DNA from 4 places in the Actinomadura rubrobrunea NBRC 15275 genome. Region 2 is predicted to be linked to each of the others. Evidence: riboswitches for the same ligand, from Rfam matches in the RefSeq annotation. Region 2 holds a riboswitch; each other region holds the start of a gene.

The links. Region 2 has a riboswitch for cobalamin ahead of AR3_RS20510 (CbtB domain-containing protein). Riboswitches for the same ligand answer to the same signal wherever they lie in the genome.
Region 1: another riboswitch for cobalamin. It lies ahead of AR3_RS06385 (putative cobaltochelatase); the one in region 2 lies ahead of AR3_RS20510 (CbtB domain-containing protein).
Region 3: another riboswitch for cobalamin. It lies ahead of cobN (cobaltochelatase subunit CobN); the one in region 2 lies ahead of AR3_RS20510 (CbtB domain-containing protein).
Region 4: another riboswitch for cobalamin. It lies ahead of metE (5-methyltetrahydropteroyltriglutamate--homocysteine S-methyltransferase); the one in region 2 lies ahead of AR3_RS20510 (CbtB domain-containing protein).

What each region holds. Positions count from the first base shown of each region.
Region 1 covers NZ_BCQU01000014.1:29,433-33,804, forward strand. Annotated here, with positions in the region: gene AR3_RS06365 (LLM class F420-dependent oxidoreductase) at 1-97, opposite strand, end outside; gene AR3_RS06370 (DUF397 domain-containing protein) at 224-424, opposite strand; gene AR3_RS06375 (helix-turn-helix domain-containing protein) at 421-1,263, opposite strand; gene AR3_RS06380 (ATP-binding protein) at 1,461-1,958, shown strand; cobalamin riboswitch at 2,070-2,222, shown strand; gene AR3_RS06385 (putative cobaltochelatase) at 2,302-4,332, shown strand; gene cobO (cob(I)yrinic acid a,c-diamide adenosyltransferase) at 4,335-4,372, shown strand, end outside.
Region 2 covers NZ_BCQU01000069.1:20,422-24,793, forward strand. Annotated here, with positions in the region: gene AR3_RS20495 (branched-chain amino acid aminotransferase) at 1-265, opposite strand, end outside; gene AR3_RS20500 (3-isopropylmalate dehydrogenase) at 464-1,519, opposite strand; gene AR3_RS20505 (NUDIX domain-containing protein) at 1,660-2,130, shown strand; cobalamin riboswitch at 2,181-2,371, shown strand; gene AR3_RS20510 (CbtB domain-containing protein) at 2,404-2,631, shown strand; gene AR3_RS20515 (CbtA family protein) at 2,651-3,388, shown strand; gene AR3_RS20520 ((2Fe-2S)-binding protein) at 3,419-4,144, opposite strand.
Region 3 covers NZ_BCQU01000014.1:4,888-9,259, reverse strand. Annotated here, with positions in the region: gene cobN (cobaltochelatase subunit CobN) at 1-2,299, opposite strand, end outside; cobalamin riboswitch at 2,359-2,546, opposite strand; gene AR3_RS06280 (alkaline phosphatase family protein) at 2,730-4,372, shown strand, end outside.
Region 4 covers NZ_BCQU01000012.1:27,227-31,598, reverse strand. Annotated here, with positions in the region: gene metE (5-methyltetrahydropteroyltriglutamate--homocysteine S-methyltransferase) at 1-1,510, opposite strand, end outside; cobalamin riboswitch at 1,624-1,833, opposite strand; gene def (peptide deformylase) at 1,877-2,407, shown strand; gene AR3_RS30310 (hypothetical protein) at 2,889-3,053, shown strand; gene AR3_RS30305 (hypothetical protein) at 3,319-3,483, shown strand; gene AR3_RS05580 (tetratricopeptide repeat protein) at 3,577-4,372, opposite strand, start outside.

The DNA of each region.
Region 1 (4,372 bases), on a different contig from region 2:
AGCCCAGCCGCTCGGCGGCCAGCACCGTCTCGGTCTGGTCGTCGGGGTCGCGCTGCCAGTAGCCGACGTTGAGGCCCAGCTTGAGGTCCGCGGTCACGAGGCACCCTCCGGAGATCGACGGCGCACATACTAGAACACGTTCTAGTCGGCGGGAAGGGCGGCGGCGTCCGCCGGCGCGGTCAGCGGCTCGGGGCAGGGCAGGCCGCCGACCGCGCCGAGGGGATCATACGGAGCGTGCGGTGCGGACCAGGGCCCGCCAGCCGTCCGCCGAAAGGATCAGCGCCGGACCGGACGGGTCCTTGGAGTCGCGGACCGCGCGCAGACCGTGCGGAAGCGCCGCCACTTCGACGCACTGGTCACCGCTTCCGCTGTATGTGGACTTGCGCCAAAGAGCGCGGGTGAGTTCGCGATGCAGGTTCTTCACGGGCTGCTCCCTGCTGCCTCGATGATGAGGTGCGCGGAATCCTCGGGGGACAACGCCGCCTCGACGATGCGGTCGAAGCGACGCCTGTGTACGCCTGTTTCCTCTGCGCTTTCGACGTAAACGTCACCCATGGTGCCTTCGACGTAGGCGATATCGGGGTCGGCGGCGTCCGGGAAGGAAAGGATCGTGAAGCGTCCGTCCAGTCCCGCGTGCTCGCCCGCCCCGTACGGCAGCACCTGCACCGTCACCTTCGGGCGCTCGGCCATCGTGACCAGCTTCCTGAGCTGGGCGTTCATCACCGAAGGTCCGCCGATGGGGCGGTGCAGCACCGCCTCGTCCAGCACCACGTGCAGCAGGGGCGCGTCCTTGCGGTCGAGCAGCGCCTGCCGCGCCTTGCGCGCGGCGACGCGGCGTTCGATCTCCACCGGGCCCGGCAGCATCCGCCCGGCGGTGATCACCGCGCGGGCGTAGTCCTCGGTCTGCAGCAGCCCGTGCACCAGCTGGGGGTCCCAGGTGTGGATGGCGGACGCCTCGTCCTCCAACGCCACGTAGCTGCCCGTGAAGACGTCGGCGTAGGCGGTCCACCAGCCGCGCTGGCCCGCCTCGCGGGCCAGCGTCATCAGGGCGTCCCGTTCCGGACTGGGCACCCCGTACAGCTCCAGCATCCGCGCGACGTCGCCGACCTTGGGCCTGGTCTGCGCCGTCTCCACGCGCGACAGCGTCGCGCGCGACCAGTTCAGCTGGTCCGCCACGTCCTGCAACGTGAGGCCCAGATTCTCGCGCAGGCGGCGAAGCTCCCGGGCCAGTCGACGACCTCGTACGGTCGGCCGGTACGTCATGACGGCAGAGTCTGGCGTTTCGGTCCGTACCTCTCAACGCGATTGGCGAACCCGGTAAGAGCAATCTCGCGAACGGTGTTGCGCGGATGAGATTCTCACGCGACGCTGCATGGAAGCGTAACCGCCAGGAGACCCACAGTAACGGGACGAGATGGCCGCGTAGTCCGCCGAGACTGTTCGACCGCGGGGAGGGGCCCGTGCACACCTCGTCAGAACTCATCCATGACGCCGCTCCGCCGGGCGCGGCGCCCGTCGGTGGACCGGACGTCCGATCGGGCTGGGCCTGGACCTTGCCGCGCGGGCCGGAGTGCGCCCGCCGGGCCAGGACGCTGCTGGCCGACGCGCTGGCCGCGCTGGCCGTGCCGCCGGACGCGATCGCCGACGCCCGGGTCATGGTGAGCGAGCTGGCCACCAACGCCTACCAGCACGCCGCCGACCACGGACCGCACGAGCTGTGGCTGAGCGCCGACGAGGGCGGCGCCCGGCCGCCCGCCGAGGTGCGCTGCGCCGTGTTCGACGCCTTCGGCGACGCCACCCTGCCCGGCTACTCGTGGACGTCCGGCGACTGCGGCCGGGGCCTGAGCATCGTCGCCGAGCTGTCGCGCGGCCGCTGGGGCCTGCTGCGCACGTTCTCGCGTCTGGACACGCCCGTGCCGGGCAAGGCCGTGTGGTTCGCCGTGGCCGGCGCGTCCTGACCGCACCGGGCCCCGCGCGACGGCCCCGCGGGCCCGCCCGCATCGCACCCGGGTGGGCGCCACTTGGGCGGATGCGGGCGGTATGCCATGCTTTGCAGTCGACGGATGCGGAGGAACCCGGTGCGAATCCGGGGCTGTGCCCGCAACTGTGACCGGGGAGTTCGCCCCCACGGAAGGCCACGGCGACGACGCTGGAAGGCCGGGGGAGCGGCGCCGTCCCTCACCGGGACGGTGCCGGAACGGTGATCCGGGAGCCAGGAGACTCCGGCCGTCGCAGCTGACCGCCACGGGCGTGGACACCCGAGGGGAAGGATTGATGAGGCATGCCCCGTCTGATGGGCCGATGAGCCGTCCGGCGACCGACCGGCGGACCGCCCCGCACCGCTACCCGTTCTCCGCCGTCGTCGGGATGGCCGACCTCAAGCTCGCGCTGCTGATCAACGCGGTGTCGCCGGGCGTGGGCGGCGTGCTGGTGCGGGGAGAGAAGGGCACCGCCAAGTCGACGATCGTGCGCGCGCTGGCCGGGCTGCTGCCGCCGGTGCGGGTGGTCGCCGGCTGCCGGTTCTCCTGCGACCCGGACGCCCCCGACCCCGGCTGCCCCGACGGACCCCACGACGGGCACGGGGCGGAGCGGCGGCCCGCGCGGCTGGTGGAGCTGCCCGTCGGCGCGTCCGAGGACCGGCTCACCGGCTCCCTCGACATCGAACGGGCGCTCGCCGAGGGCGTGAAGGCGTTCGAGCCGGGCCTGCTCGCCGCCGCGCACCGCGGGGTGCTGTACGTCGACGAGGTCAACCTGCTCCACGACCACCTGGTCGACCTGCTGCTCGACGCCGCCGCGATGGGCGAGTCGCACGTCGAGCGCGAGGGCGTGTCGGTGCGGCACGCGGCGCGGTTCCTGCTGGTCGGCACCATGAACCCGGAGGAGGGCGAGCTGCGTCCGCAGCTGCTGGACCGGTTCGGCCTCACCGTCGAGGTCGCCGCCACCCGCGACCCGGACGAGCGCGCCGAGGTTGTGCGGCGCAGGCTGCGCTTCGAGGAGTCCCCGGCCGCGTTCGCCGCCGAGTGGGCGGAGCGGGAGGCAGAGCTGGCCGCCCGGATCGCCGCCGCGCGCGACCGGCTGCCGGAGGTGCGGCTGACCGACGCGGCCCTGCGGCAGATCACCGCCGTCTGCGCCGCCTTCGAGGTGGACGGGCTGCGCGCCGACCTGGTGACCGCCCGCGCCGCGATCGCGCTGGCCGCCTGGCACGGCCGCACCGAGGTCACCGCCGACGACGTGCGCACGGCGGCGCGGCTGGCGCTGCCGCACCGGCGCCGCCGCGACCCGTTCGACGCCCCCGGCCTGGACGAGAGCAAGCTCGACGAGGTGCTCGCCGAGCACGCCGACCCGTCCCCCGAGCCCCCCGACGACGACCCGCCTCCTTCCGGCGGCCCCGGCGGCGGACGGCCCGACGCGTCGGCCGACGCGTCCGGCGACGCGCGGCCGTCCGGTTCGCCGGCGGGCTCGGAGCGCGACGGCGGCCGGTCGGGCCGGGCGGGAGCCGATCGCGAGAACGAACCCGCGCCCGCCGACGCCGCCTACAAGCCGCGCCTGTTCACCGTCCCCGGCACCGGTACGGGCGCGCCCGGCCGCCGTTCCAAGGCGCGCAGCCCGCACGGCCGTGTCTCCGGCGCCCGGCCCGGGACGCGCGACCTGCACCTGGCGGCCACGCTGCGCGCCGCCGCCCCCCACCAGCGCGCCCGCGGCCGCACCGGCCCCGGCCTGGTCGTCGCGTCCGAGGACCTGCGCGAAGCGGTGCGGGAGGGGCGCGAGGGCAACCTCGTGCTGTTCGTCGTCGACGCCAGCGGCTCGATGGCCGCGCGGCGGCGGATGCGCGCCGTCAAGGGCGCCGTGCTGAGCCTGCTGCTCGACGCCTACCAGCGCCGCGACAAGGTCGGCCTGATCACCTTCCGGGGCCGGGACGCCGCGCTGGTGCTGCCGCCGACCTCGTCGGTCGAGGCGGGGGCGCGCCGCCTGGAGCGGCTGCCCACCGGCGGGCGCACGCCGCTCGCCGCCGGGCTGCTGCGCGCCGCCGAGGTGCTGCGCGTCGAGCGGCTGCGCGACCCGTCCCGGCGCCCGCTGCTGGTCGTGGTGACCGACGGCCGCGCCACCCACGGCCCCGACCCGGCCGCCGCGGCGGCGCTCCTGGCGGACGTGGCGTCGGTGGTGGTCGACTGCGAGTCGGGACCGGTGCGGCTGGGCCTGGCGGCCGAGCTGGGCGGGCGGCTGGGCGCCGAGGTCGTCCGGCTGGAGGATCTCGCCGCGGGCTCCCTCGCCGGAGTCGTCCGGGACGCCAGGGCCTCCTGGCGGGAGCGCGCGCTGAGGAGGGGGGCCTAGGCATGCCGAAGGGACGACCCGAGTACGTGCCCGACGACGG
Region 2 (4,372 bases):
TCGACCCGTCGGCCTGCCGGTACGCCTTGAGACCCTCGAACAGCTCCTGAGAGTAGTGCAGGACCTGGCTCGCCGGGTCCAGCGCGATCGGTCCGTAGGGCTCGAGCCGGGCGTCGTGCCAGCCCTTCCCCGCGGCGTACCGGATGGTGATCATGTGGTCGGTGAAGTGCCGGCCCCATCCCGGATCGGCCAGGATCGCCTCGCGCTCGGCGGCGCTGCGCGGCCGCTCGGAGAGCCTGATGTCGAAGTCCAGCGTGCTGCTCATCGTGGGTCCTCTCCCGGATCGCCCGACCGGCCCCGTTGCCGTTCGGGCATTCCTATCCTCATTGTCGTACTTCGTCCAGCCCTGCTCCCTGATCACGGCGCACACGAAGAACCGGGCGCGCCGTGACGGCGCGCCCGGTTCGGGTGGCTTGGGTCGCGAGTGCTGCTACAACGATTCGCGGTCCGGCCGGGGCGCGCCCTAGCCGGATACTCGCTCGGCGATCGCGTCGCCGATCTCGGCGGTGCCCCGGGCGGGGCGGCCGCGCCGGGCGGCCAGGTCGTCGGCGACGGCGCGCTCGACCCGGCGGGCGGCCTCGGGCGCGCCGATGTGGTCCAGCAGCATCGCCACCGACAGGATGGTGGCGGTGGGGTCGGCCTTGCCCTGCCCGGCGATGTCGGGGGCGCTGCCGTGCACCGGCTCGAACATCGACGGCGCGGTGCGGTCGGGGTTGACGTTGCCGGAGGCGGCCAGGCCGATGCCGCCGGCGATGGCGGCGCCGAGGTCGGTGATGATGTCGCCGAACAGGTTGTCGGTGACGATCACGTCGAACCGCTGCGGCATGGTCACGAAGAACATCGTGGCCGCGTCCACGTGCACGTAGTCGGTGGTGACCTGCGGGTACTCCTCGCCGACCCGCTTGACGGTGCGCTGGTACAGGTCGCCGGCGAAGGTGAGCACGTTGTCCTTGTGGACGAGGGTCAGCTTGCGCCGGGGCCGGGACGCCGCCACCTCGAAGGCGTAGCGCACGACGCGCTCGACGCCGTAGGCGGTGTTGACGCTCTCCTGGGTGGCGATCTCCTGCGGGGTGCCCTTGCGCAGCACGCCGCCGACGCCCGCGTACGGGCCCTCGGTGCCCTCCCGGACGACGACCATGTCGACGTCCTCGGGCTTGACCCCCGACAGCGGCGTGTCCATGCCGGGGAACAGCTTGACCGGCCGCAGGTTGACGTAGTGGTCCAGCTCGAACCGGGCCCGCAGCAGCAGCCCGCGCTCCAGCACCCCGCTCGGCACGCTCGGGTCGCCGACCGCGCCCAGCAGGATCGCGTCCTGGCCGCGCAGCTCCTCCAGCACCGCGTCCGGCAGCGTCTCGCCGGTCCGGTGCCAGCGGGCCGCGCCCAGGTCGTAGGTGGTCCGCTCGAACTTCAGGTCGTGGGCCGGCGCGACGGCGTCCAGAACCTTCAGGCCCTCGGCGACGACCTCGGGGCCGATCCCGTCACCAGGGATGACGGCCAGGCGGATGCTGCGGGAAGCCATGCGCGCACTCTACTGCAAACGTCTCAGTGCGTGAGCATCAGTCTCACTTTCCGGAACGCATGTCTCGCCCGAGCCCCGCCCCGCCGCCTTCCCGACCGAAGGATGAAGGTCGGCCGCCCCCGCCTTCTACAGTCGTGCCTGTGACCACGGACCCGGCAGACGGCTTCGCCCGACCGTACGCGGCCGCCGGTGTGCTGTTCTTCGACGAGCAGGACCGCGTTCTGCTGGTCGTTCCGACCTACAAGTCCTACCAGGACATTCCCGGCGGCTACATCGAGCGCGGCGAGACGCCGAAGGAGGCGGCCGCCCGCGAGGTGCGGGAGGAGCTCGGCATCACACCGCCGATCGGGCGCCTGCTCGTCGCCGACTGGGCACCGAGCCGGGCCGAAGGCGACAAGGTGCTGTTCATCTTCGACGGCGGTCTTCTCACGGCCGAGCACCGCGACAAGATCGAGCTCGCCCCGGACGAGCTCAGCGGCTACGGCTTCCACGACGTCGCACGGGTCCACGACCTGACGATCCCCCGCCTCGCACGCCGCATCGTTCACGCCTGCGCCGCCCGGCGAGACGGCGGCACCAGATACCTGGAGCACGGCGAAGCCGTCTCCTGAGGTCGGACGGGGGCGACAAAACCCGAACTTGACGCTGGACCACCCCAAAGGGGACGCTCTCCTCGACAAGTTCACATCGAGGCGACGGTGAGCAGGAACCTGGTGCGAGTCCAGGACGGTCCCGCCACTGTGACCAGGGAGCCCCCCGCCACGCGACGACCACGGCCGGACATCCGGCGGGAAGGTCGGCGGGAGGCGTCGATCTGGGAGTCAGGACACTGACCCGTCGTCCTCCCGTACCGGGGCGAGTGCACCCCGTGAGGAGATTCAGAGATGGCTCAGACCGCCGTTCCGTCGACGTCGGCCGCCGGCGAGCGCCCCGCGCCCGTCGGCATCCCCCTCCGCGAGATCCTGCCCTGGGCGGTGTTCGCCGCCGTGCTGGGCGCGGTGCTGATCTACTTCGTCGGCGCCGAGCAGGGCGCCACCTCCCTCATCGGCGGCACCTGGGTGCACGAGTTCACCCATGACGGCCGCCACCTGCTCGGCTTCCCCTGCCACTGACCGACGGGCCGATCCGCCGATGATGAGATCACTGCTGGTCCGCGGCATGCTCGCCGGGCTGGCGGCGGCGGCGCTCGCGCTCGTCGTCGCCTGGCTGTACGGGGAGCCGCAGGTGAACCGCGCCATCGCGTTCGAGGAGGCCCAGGCGGCCGCCGCCGCCCACGCGGGGCACGAGGAGGAGGTCGTCAGCCGCACCGTGCAGAAGACCGCCGGGCTGGTCACCGCGCTCGGCGTGTACGGCGTCGCGCTCGGCGGGCTGTTCGCGATCGCGTTCGCGTTCGCCTACGGCCGCGTCGGCGCGCTCGGCGCCCGCGCCACCGCCGCGCTGGTGGCGCTCGGCGGCTTCGTCGCCGTCGAGGTCGTGCCCTTCCTGAAGTACCCGCCGACGCCTCCCGCCGTCGGCGCCCCCGAGACGATCGGCGGCCGCACCGCGCTGTACTTCGGCATGGTGGCGCTGGGCGTGCTGTCCGTCGTCGCCGCCGTGATCGTGTTCCGCCGCCTGCTGCCCCGGCTGGGGGCGTGGAACGCGGCGATCGCGACGGCCGCCGGGTTCGCGGTCGTGCTGGCGGTGGCGTTCCGGCTGACCCCGACCCCGGACGCGATCCCGGACGGGTTCCCGGCCACGGTGCTGTGGGACTTCCGGATCGCGTCGCTGGGCGTCCAGGTCGTCCTGTGGGCGACGCTGGGCGCGGTGTTCGGCGTGCTGAGCGAGCGCGCCGTCCGGAGGCGGTCGGCGGCGACCGCCGCCGCGGCCTGACGTCGGCGTCCTCCTGCGCCGCCGCGACGGTCACGGGCGGCGCAGGAGGGCGCAGTCGCCGCACATCTCGCCGCCGGGCGGCACCCGGTAGTACAGGCAGCAGCTCCGGCGGACGAACCCGTCCGGCGTGAACGCGCCGGTGCCCGCCAGGGGTTCGCGCTCGAACAGGCGCCGCACGAGCGTCCCGACCGGCGCGGCCAGCTCGGGCCGCAGGGAGCCCGCGCGCAGCGTCCCGGCCAGGGCCGCGGCGGCGTTGCCCCACAGGAGGCCGTCGGCGAGCCTGACGATCCGCAGCAGCCCCGCCCGCAGCGGCCGCAGCTGCTCCTCGACCACCGTCCGGTGCACCGGCTCCGCCGCGGCGGCGGGGTCGCCGTGGACGGGCCAGCCGTCCGGGTCGGCCAGCCACAGCGCGATCGGCGCGCCCGGCGCCCAGCGCCAGTGCAGCCCGGACAGGTCGGGGACGACGCCGTGCGCCGTCGCCGCCACCACGGGCGACCACAGCCGCGACGCGAGCCCTTGGAACAGGATGGAGGCCGCCACCCGGCGTTCCCGGGTGCCCAGCCGCCGCGCGTAGGCGTCGATCAGCTCCTCGATCCGCGCGGGGTCGGGTTCCGGCAGCGGGCGCCAGGCGGGGTCCGCCTCCTCGGCGGGATCGGTGACGATCTCGAAGTACGGCCCCAGCCGGGCCGCCTCGTCCAGCGCCCGCCGGACGGCGTCCGCCCCGGCCCGCTCACCCGTGCCCACACGAGCGATCATGCCATCGGCGTGCCCGCGCGGGCGTGGGGTCAGCCGCCGGACCGGCCGCCGTTGTCGCGGCGGTCCAGGGCGATCTGCAGCGCGCGGGCCGCCTCCTCGGCGGCGTCCTCGGCGGGGGCGGAAGTGGTGACGTCGACGTTCATGGGTCGCTGTCCCTCGTGGTGTCGGTCGTGTCAGGAGGTCGTGTCAGAGATCGACGGACTTACGGCCGGCAGCACCCTGCTCCGC
Region 3 (4,372 bases), on a different contig from region 2:
CGATCTCGCGGCCGAGGGCGTCCCGGCAGACGGCGGCGGCCTGCGCCGCGTCCCAGCCGCGCTCCTCCATGCCTTCGACGAGGCGGCGGGCGAGGGACTCCAGCACGTCGACGGCGTCGGAGGCGGTGCGGGCGCGCGTCCCGGCGACGTCGGCGTCCACCCGCGCGCCGGGCTCGGCGAGCAGCGCCTTCTCGTCCAGGCCGTGCTCGGCGGCGAGCGCCGACCGCAGGCCCGGCATGGCGCCGGCGACGCCGCCCCACACCTGGGCGGCGCGCAGCACGGCCAGCACGAGGTTGACCCGGGGCGCGCCGACCGGCTCCTGGCCGAGGATGTGCAGGCCGTCGCGGATCTGCACGTCCTTGACCTCGCACAGGTAGCCGTCGATGTGCAGGATGAAGTCGTCGAACTCGTCCTCGCCCGGCATCTCCTCCTGGTGCAGGTCGTGGTGCAGCTGCGCGGCCTGCACGAGCGTCCAGATCTGGGCGCGCACCGCGGGGAGCTTGGCCGGGTCCAGTTCGGCGACGGTGGCGTACTCGTCGAGCAGCTGCTCCAGCTTGGCCAGGTCGCCGTAGGTCTCGGCGCGCGCCATCGGCGGGACGAGGTGGTCGACGACGGTGGCGTGGCCGCGGCGCTTGGCCTGCGTGCCCTCGCCGGGGTCGTTGACGATGAACGGGTAGACGAGCGGGACGCCGCCCAGCACGGCGTCCGGCGCGCATTCGGCCGACAGCCCGAGCCCCTTGCCGGGCAGCCATTCGAGCGTGCCGTGCTTGCCGAGGTGCACGATCGCGTCGGCCTGGAACTCCTCGTCCAGCCAGCGGTAGGCGGCCAGGTAGTGGTGGGACGGCGGCAGGTCGGGGTCGTGGTAGATCGCCACCGGGTTCTCGCCGAAGCCGCGCGGCGGCTGGATCATCAGCACGACGTTGCCGAACCGCAGCGCCGCCAGGACGATGTCGTCGCCGTCCACGTACAGCTCGCCGGGCGGATCGCCCCAGTGCGCGCGGATGCGCTCGCGCAGCGGCTCCGGCAGCGCCTCGAACCAGCGCAGGTAGGCGTCGAGGGGCACCCGGGCGGGGGCGTTGCGCAGTTGCTCCTCGGTGAGCCACTCCACGTCGTGGCCGCCGGCCTCGATCAGCGCGTGGATGAGGGCGTCGCCCGAGTCGGGATCGCTCCAGTAGGCGTCGTCGTCGCCGAGCCGGTAGCCCGCGGCGGCCATCGCGCGCAGCAGCCGCACGGCCGAGGTGGGCGTGTCGAGTCCGACGGCGTTGCCGACGCGCGAGTGCTTGGTCGGGTACGACGACAGGACGATCGCGACGCGTTTGCGGTCGTTCGGCACGTGTCGCAGGCGGGCGTGCCGCACGGCGATCCCGGCGACGCGGGCGGCGCGCTCCGGGTCGGCCGCGTACACGGGGATGCCGTCCGGCCCTTCCTCCTTGAAGGAGAACGGCACGGAGATGAGGCGTCCGTCGAACTCGGGGATCGCGACCTGCATGGCCGCGTCCATCGGCGACAGCGCCCCGTCCGACTCCTCCCAGGCGGCGCGGGGCGTGGTCAGGCACAGGCCCTGGACGACGGGCACGTCCAGGGCGGCCAGCGCGCCGACGTCCCAGGAGTCCTCCTCGCCGCCCGCGCTCGCCCGGGACGCGACCGCGCCGCCCGCCGCCAGCACCGTGGCGACCAGCGCGTCGGCCTGCTCGAGGAGGTCAAGCAGGCCCGGGTCGGCTCCGCGCAGCGACCCGCAGAACACCGGCAGCGCGTTGGCCCCCTGCTCCTCGATCTGCCGGCACAGGACGTCGACGAACGCGGTGTTGCCCGACAGCTCGTGGGCGCGGTAGAAGACGACGCCGACCGTGGGCTTGGCCGGGTCGAGTTCATACGACCCGTGCACCCCGTACGCCGGCGTCGGGACGGGCGGCGCGAAGCCCTCGCCCGTCAGCAGCACGGTGTCGGAGAGGAACCGCGCCAGCTCCCTGAGGTTGGCGACGCCGCCCTCCCGCAGGTAGCCCAGCGCCTCCGCGGCCACCCCGGCGGGGACGGTGGACAGCGCCATCAGCTCGGCGTCCGGGTCGGCCTCGCCGCCGAGGAAGACCACGGGCAGGTCGCCGCGCCGCAGCCGCTCCACCCCCTCCGGCCAGGTCTTGCGGCCGCCCAGCAGCCGGACGACGGCGACGTCGGCGTCCTCGGCGAGCCGGTCGACGGCGTCGGCGTCGAGCCGCATCGGGTTGGCCGTCACGTAGCCCGCGTCGGCCGCGCGGGCGGCGAGCAGCTCGGTGTCGGCGGTGGACAGCAGCAGAACACGCATCGGCAGGGCCTCCTCCGGGGTCCGCGCCCCGGCTCGGTGACGAGGTCGACGACGGCGCGGAGTCTCCTGGCTCCCGGATCGTCGTCTCGGCCTCCGGCCTTCCAGCGTGTCCGGCCAGGGACGACACCCTGGCCGTGAGGCGATCCTCCCTTCACCGCGAACGCCTCATCCGACGCCGTGGCCCTGCGTGGAGGCGGACTCCCCGGTCACAGTTGCGGGACAGCCCCGGATTCGCACCGGGTTCCTCCCCTGCCGTCGGCCGTCATCGTAGCTTCCAGCAGGGGCCCGCACGGCGGGCGCGTCCGACGGCGTCGGCGCGGCTGAACCGGTCCGGCGGGGGTGCCGTACACAGGATGGGCAGCGCGGACCGGTTTCCCTGCGGGCCGGCATGCGCAGACACTGATCAGCATTGCTTGGCTTGGGAGGCCCCTTGTCCCTCTTCACGCGTTCTCCCCGGGGACCGGAGACGCCGGCCGACGACGGCGCTGCGCCGGGCGAAGGCGCCGCCGCGGACGGCAAGGACGGCGGCCGTGCTCAAGGCGCGGGCGACGGCGAACACCGGGGCACGGCGGGGTGGCTCCGACGGCACCGCGTCGTTCCGCGGACCGTCACCGTCCTGGCGTTCCTGCTCGTCGCGTTCGCCCTGCTCACGCCGAACCGGCTGAGCGAGATCACCCCCGGCGCGTTCGCCCGCGTGCCGATCGAGGGGGTGCTCGGCGTGGTCGTCGTGCTGGCCCTGCGCGGGCGGGCCCGGCGGATCGCGGCGGGGTGCGGCGGCGCCGCGCTGGGCGCGCTGCTCGTGGTGAAGATCGTCGACATGGGCTTCTACCAGGTGCTGGTCCGCCCGTGGGATCCGGTGCTGGACTGGGCCTTCCTCGAGGCGGGCCTGGAGTTCGTCACCGGGGAGCACGGCGGCGCGAGCGCCGTCGCGTTGGCGGCGGGCGCGGCGGCGCTGGCGGTCGGCGTGATCGTCGTCATGGCGCTGGCCGCGATGCGGCTCGCGGGCGTCGCGGCCCGGCACGACGTCCTGGCGGCCCGCGCCGTCGTGGTGCTGTGGGCGGTGTGGAGCGTCGGCGCCGTGTTCGGCGCGCAGCTCGTCCCGGGGGTCCCGGTCGCGTCGTCGAACACCGCCAAGCTCGCCTACAGCCGCGCGCTCAAGGTGCGCAGGGGCCTGCACGACAAGGAGGTGTTCGCCCGGCAGGCGGCCGTGGACGACTTCCGCGCCACGCCGGGCGACAAGCTGCTGACCGGCCTGCGCGGCAAGGACGTGGTGATCGCCTTCGTCGAGAGCTACGGCCGCGACGCCGTGGAGGACCCGCAGTTCTCCGCCCAGGTCGGCGCGGTGCTCGACGCGGGCGGGGAACGCCTGCGCAAGGCCGGCTTCCACGCGCGCAGCGGCTGGCTCACCTCCTCCACGATGGGCGGGGGGAGCTGGCTGGCCCACGCCACGCTGCTGTCCGGCCTGTGGATCGACAACCAGCAGCGGTACCAGAACCTGGTCGCCACCGACCGGCTGACGCTCAACCGCGCCTTCGGCCGGGCGGGCTGGCGGACCGTCGGCCTCATGCCCGCCATCACCCGGGCCTGGCCGGAGGGCCGGTTCTTCGGCTACGACCAGATCTACGACTACCGCACCCTCGGGTACCGCGGGCCGCGCTGGGCGTACGCGACCATGCCCGACCAGTACACGCTGTCGTTCTTCCAACGCGTCGAGCGCGAGCGCGAGGGGCGCACGACGCCGGTCATGGCCGAGATCGAGCTGGTGTCCAGCCACGCCCCCTGGGCCGCCATCCCGCGCCTGGTCGACTGGAAGCAGGTCGGGGACGGCTCGATCTTCCACGCCCAGGGCGGGGTGAGCCTGAAGGCCGCCAAGTGGCCGCCCAACGACAAGATCCGCGGCGAGTACCGCAAGTCGATCGAGTACACGCTGAGCACGCTGATCTCGTACGTGGAGACCTACGGCGACGACGACCTGGTGCTGGTCTTCCTCGGCGACCACCAGCCCGCGCCGACGATCACCGGGGAGGACGCGAGCCGCGACGTCCCCGTCACGATCGTGGCCCGCGACCGCGA
Region 4 (4,372 bases), on a different contig from region 2:
CCCAGCCGTTGCGGGTGGCGGCGAACCCGTCGAGCCGCTCGGCGAAGTACTGCACCATGTCGTTGCGCTCGGGTTCGCCGTGGACGAGCACGTCGAGCCCGATCCGCTCCTGGAGGTCGATCACCTTGTCGATCTCCGCGCGCATGATCTGCTCGTACGCGGCGTCGTCGATCCGGCCCGCCCGGTGGTCGGCGCGCGCCCGGCGGACCCGCTCGGTCTGGGGGAACGAGCCGATGGTCGTGGTCGCCAGCGGCGGCAGGTTCAGCGACCGCCGCTGCGCGGCGAACCGCACCGCCCGGTCGGGGCGGACGGTGCCGTCCCCGAGCGCGTCCAGCCTGGCCCGGACGCGGTAGTCGGCGCGCGGCGCCGCGGCCGGCCCGTCTTCGGCCGCCCGGGCGGCGATCGCCTCGGATCCGCGCGTCAGCGCCCGGCCGATCGCGACGACCTCGTCCGCCTTCTGCCGCGCGAACGCCAGCCGCCGCCGCAGGCCGTCGTCGAGGCCGGTCTCGGCGTCCAGGTCCAGCGGGACGTGCATCAGGCTGCACGAGGTGCTCGCCACCACCTCGCCCGCCAGGCCCAGCAGGGCCGCGCAGGTGGACAGCGCCGCCGACAGGTCGGTGCGCCAGACGTTGCGTCCGTCCACGACTCCGGCGACCACGGTGCGGCGCGGCAGCCCTCCGATCGACGCGACCGCCTGCAGGTTGCCCGGCCCGGCGACGAAGTCCAGGCCGATGGCCTCCACGCGCGTGGCGGCCAGCACCGGCAGCGCCCGCCCGATCTCCCCGAAGTACGTGGCGACGAGGATCTTCGGCCGGGACGGCAGCCCGCCGAGCCGGTGATAGGCCCGGCCCAGCGCGGTCAGTTCCCGCTCGCTGCGGTCGGCGGCCAGCGCGGGCTCGTCCAGCTGCACCCACTGCGCGCCCGCCCCCGCGAGCCGCTCCAGCAGCTCCGCGTACACCTCGACCAGCGGGTCGAGGAGGTCCAGCGGATCCGTGGCCGTCCCCGGCTCCGGCTTGGCCAGCAGCAGGTAGGTCAGCGGCCCCACCAGGACGGGACGCGTCTCGATGCCCAGCTCGCGCGCTTCGAGGTATTCGAGGATCGGCTTGGCCCGCGCGCCGTCGGCCAGCCGAAACCGCGTGCGCGGCCCGATCTCGGGGACCAGGTAGTGGTAGTTGGTGTCGAACCACTTGGTCATCTCCAGCGGCGGCACCCCTTCGGCGCCGCGCGCCATGGCGAAGTAGGCGTCCAGCCCTCGCAGCCCCCGGAACCGGGCGGGGACGGCGTCCACCATCACGGTGGTGTCAAGGACCTGGTCGTACAGCGAGAAGGTGTTGGACGGCACCAGGTCGACCCCGGCGTCGCGCAGGGTGTCCCATACCTCGCGTCGCAGCGTTCCGGCCGTGCGCAGCAGTTCGGTTTCGCTGATCCGGCCCGCCCAGTACGCCTCGGTGGCGCGCTTCAACTCCCGCTGGGCCCCGATGCGCGGGTATCCGAGCACGGTCGATGTCATGGCGTTTCTCCCTCGTCCGGCCATGGCACGGCCGCACGAGAGAGCAAGGCGGGGGCGTGTCATCGACGCCCGCGTCCCGAGCCTTCCCGCGAGGCCGTGGACACCGCGCGCCGATCGGCGCGCGGGCGGAGGCAGGTCTTCGGACTCACGGGCGCTTGCGTCCTACTGGCCGTCGCTTCCCAGGCCGCCTGCGGCCCAGTGCGTATGACGGCGGTCGTTCCCGTACACCGCTGCGGGGCAGTCCCGGATTCTCACCGGGTTCCCTCTTACGACATCCGCCGCGCCGCTGGCCGGCGGATGAACCTTCCGCAGCGGCGAGCATACCCGGTGCGCCTACGATGCAAGGCGGACCGAGGGAGGACGTGGATGACCGGACAGGCGAGACCGATCACGCTGGTGGGCGAACCCGTGCTGCACCGCCCGTGCCGCCCCGTCGAGCAGTTCGACGACGACCTGGCGCGCCTGGTGGAGGACATGTTCGCCAGCATGTACGCGGCCGAAGGGGTCGGCCTCGCCGCCAACCAGATCGGCGTGGACCTGCGCGTGTTCGTCTACGACTGCCCGGACGAGAACAACGAGTCGCAGAAGGGCGTCGTGGTCAACCCCACACTCGTCCTCCCGGACCTTCCCGACCGGCGGCTGGACGACAGCGAGGAGGGCTGCCTGTCCGTGCCCGGCGCCCACGCCCCTCTGGCCCGTCCCGACCGCGCCACCTGCCACGGGTTCGACGTCACCGGCGCCCCGATCACCGTCGAAGGCACCGGCCTGCTCGCCCGCTGCCTCCAGCACGAGACGGACCACCTGGACGGCAAGCTCTACATCGACCGCCTGCCGACCCGCGTCCGCAAGCAGGTGCTCAAGGACTTCGAGGCCCACCGCGCCGCCTCGGCCGATTGATCACGCGAACGGCCCTCGACCGTTCGACCGGCGCGGCCGGCGGCAGGCCGCGCCGCTTCCGCACGCCGCCGAAACCGCCGACGGCACCGCTCGTCCTGAGCGCGCGCGTGCTCTGCGCGTGTGACCAGCGCAAAGCGGCCCGCCGTCCGCGGCGCCTGCCCTGCGCGTCGCGCCATTGCCTTCCGCGGCCGCGCCTGAAAATGAGGAGTGCCGCAAAAACGGTCTTGACAGCGAATGCCGTCGGCAGGTTGAATGCTCGGCATGGAGCTGTGAATCTTCCGGGTTGAGCCAACCGCGGCACGCACGCCGCCCGCTCCCCTCCTCTCACCTGACCGGATCCCGCTGCACCACGTTGACCAGCGGCGACGTCTTCCGGTCCTTCTCCATCCAGCCATCTCTCACGGCCGTTGCGGCGTTGTCGGAGACGAATACGCCCTTTTCGCGGCCGCATTCAACGAGCCTGCCCGGAGGTGACTCCTACATGCGTGCCATCCACCTGAACATCAACTCCAACGACCCCTTCTCCAAGGCCGCGAAAAAGGGCAAGAAGCGCACCAGCCGCGACCCCAGGGCCGCCGCATTCGCCCACCACCACCGCCGCAACGTGCGCCAACTGCCCACCCGCCGCCTCCAACGCGGCCGATGACCACTCCGGGCCGCCCGGACACCTCCCCCCGGGCGGCCCGGCAGCCCTGAATTCATCACTATGAGCTCTCGCTAGAGCGGTCCCGCGCCTGAATCACCCATACAAGCCCGCCACTGCACGACCACCCGCTCGCGCGAGCACACCCACATCAACCTGCGAAGACGCGGCCAGTCCGGCCGTCTTCACGGCCGTTGCGGCGTTGTCGGAGACGAATACGCCCTTTTCGCGGCCGCATTCAACGAGCCTGCCCGGAGGTGACTCCTACATGCGTGCCATCCACCTGAACATCAACTCCAACGACCCCTTCTCCAAGGCCGCGAAAAAGGGCAAGAAGCGCACCAGCCGCGACCCCAGGGCCGCCGCATTCGCCCACCACCACCGCCGCAACGTGCGCCAACTGCCCACCCGCCGCCTCCAACGCGGCCGATGACCGCCCCGGGCCGCCCGGACACCTCCCCCCGGGCGGCCCGGCACCGCTCATCAACTCCCGCCCGCCCGGACGAGAGCAGGACCGGCGCCTCGCTCAAGCCGGGTGGGCGTAGCCGTGCTGGACGAGCCACTGCAACCAGCGGGTCGCCTCATCGTTGCGGCCTGACCGCGTCAGCAGCTCCGCCAGCAGGGTGACCGCCTCGACGTCCTCGGCCTCCGCGGCGCGCCGCAGCCAGGTCTCGGCCTCGTCGAGACGGCCGGTCTCCTTCAGCAGCCGGCCGAGGTTGCGGAACGCCGCCGGGAGGCCCGCGTCCGCGGCCCCCCGCAGCAGCGGCTCGGCCTCGTCGTAGCGCCGCTGGTCGAGCAGGTCACGGGCGGCGGCGTTCATCGCGGGCGGGTATCCGGCGTCGGACGCCTTCAGCAGATACGGGATGGCCTCCTGGTAGCGGTTCTGCCCGTTCAGCAGCACGCACAGGTTGTACATCGCGGGGACGTGGCCGGCCTCGGCCGCCCGCCGCAGCCACGTCTCGGCCTGCGGCGGGTCGCCGTCGGCCAGGTCGTTCCCCAGGTTGTACATGGCGTCGACGTGCCCGTGCTCGGCGGCCCGCGTGTACCAGTCGCGGCCCTCGGCGGCGCGTCCGGTGTCGCCGAGCAGGACGGCGAGGTTGAACATGGCCTGCGGCTCGCCCGCCTCGGCGGCCTGCCGGAGCCACCGCTCGGCCTCGCCGAGCCGCCCCGACTGCGCCAGGAAGACGCCCAGGTTCGTCACCGACAGCGCGCGCCCGGTCTCGGCGGCGGCGCGATGCCAGCGCTCGGCCTCCTCCATCCGCTGCGCCGACGCGCACCAGCGGGCCAGTTCCGTCATCGCCGCGGGGTCGCCCGTCTCGGCG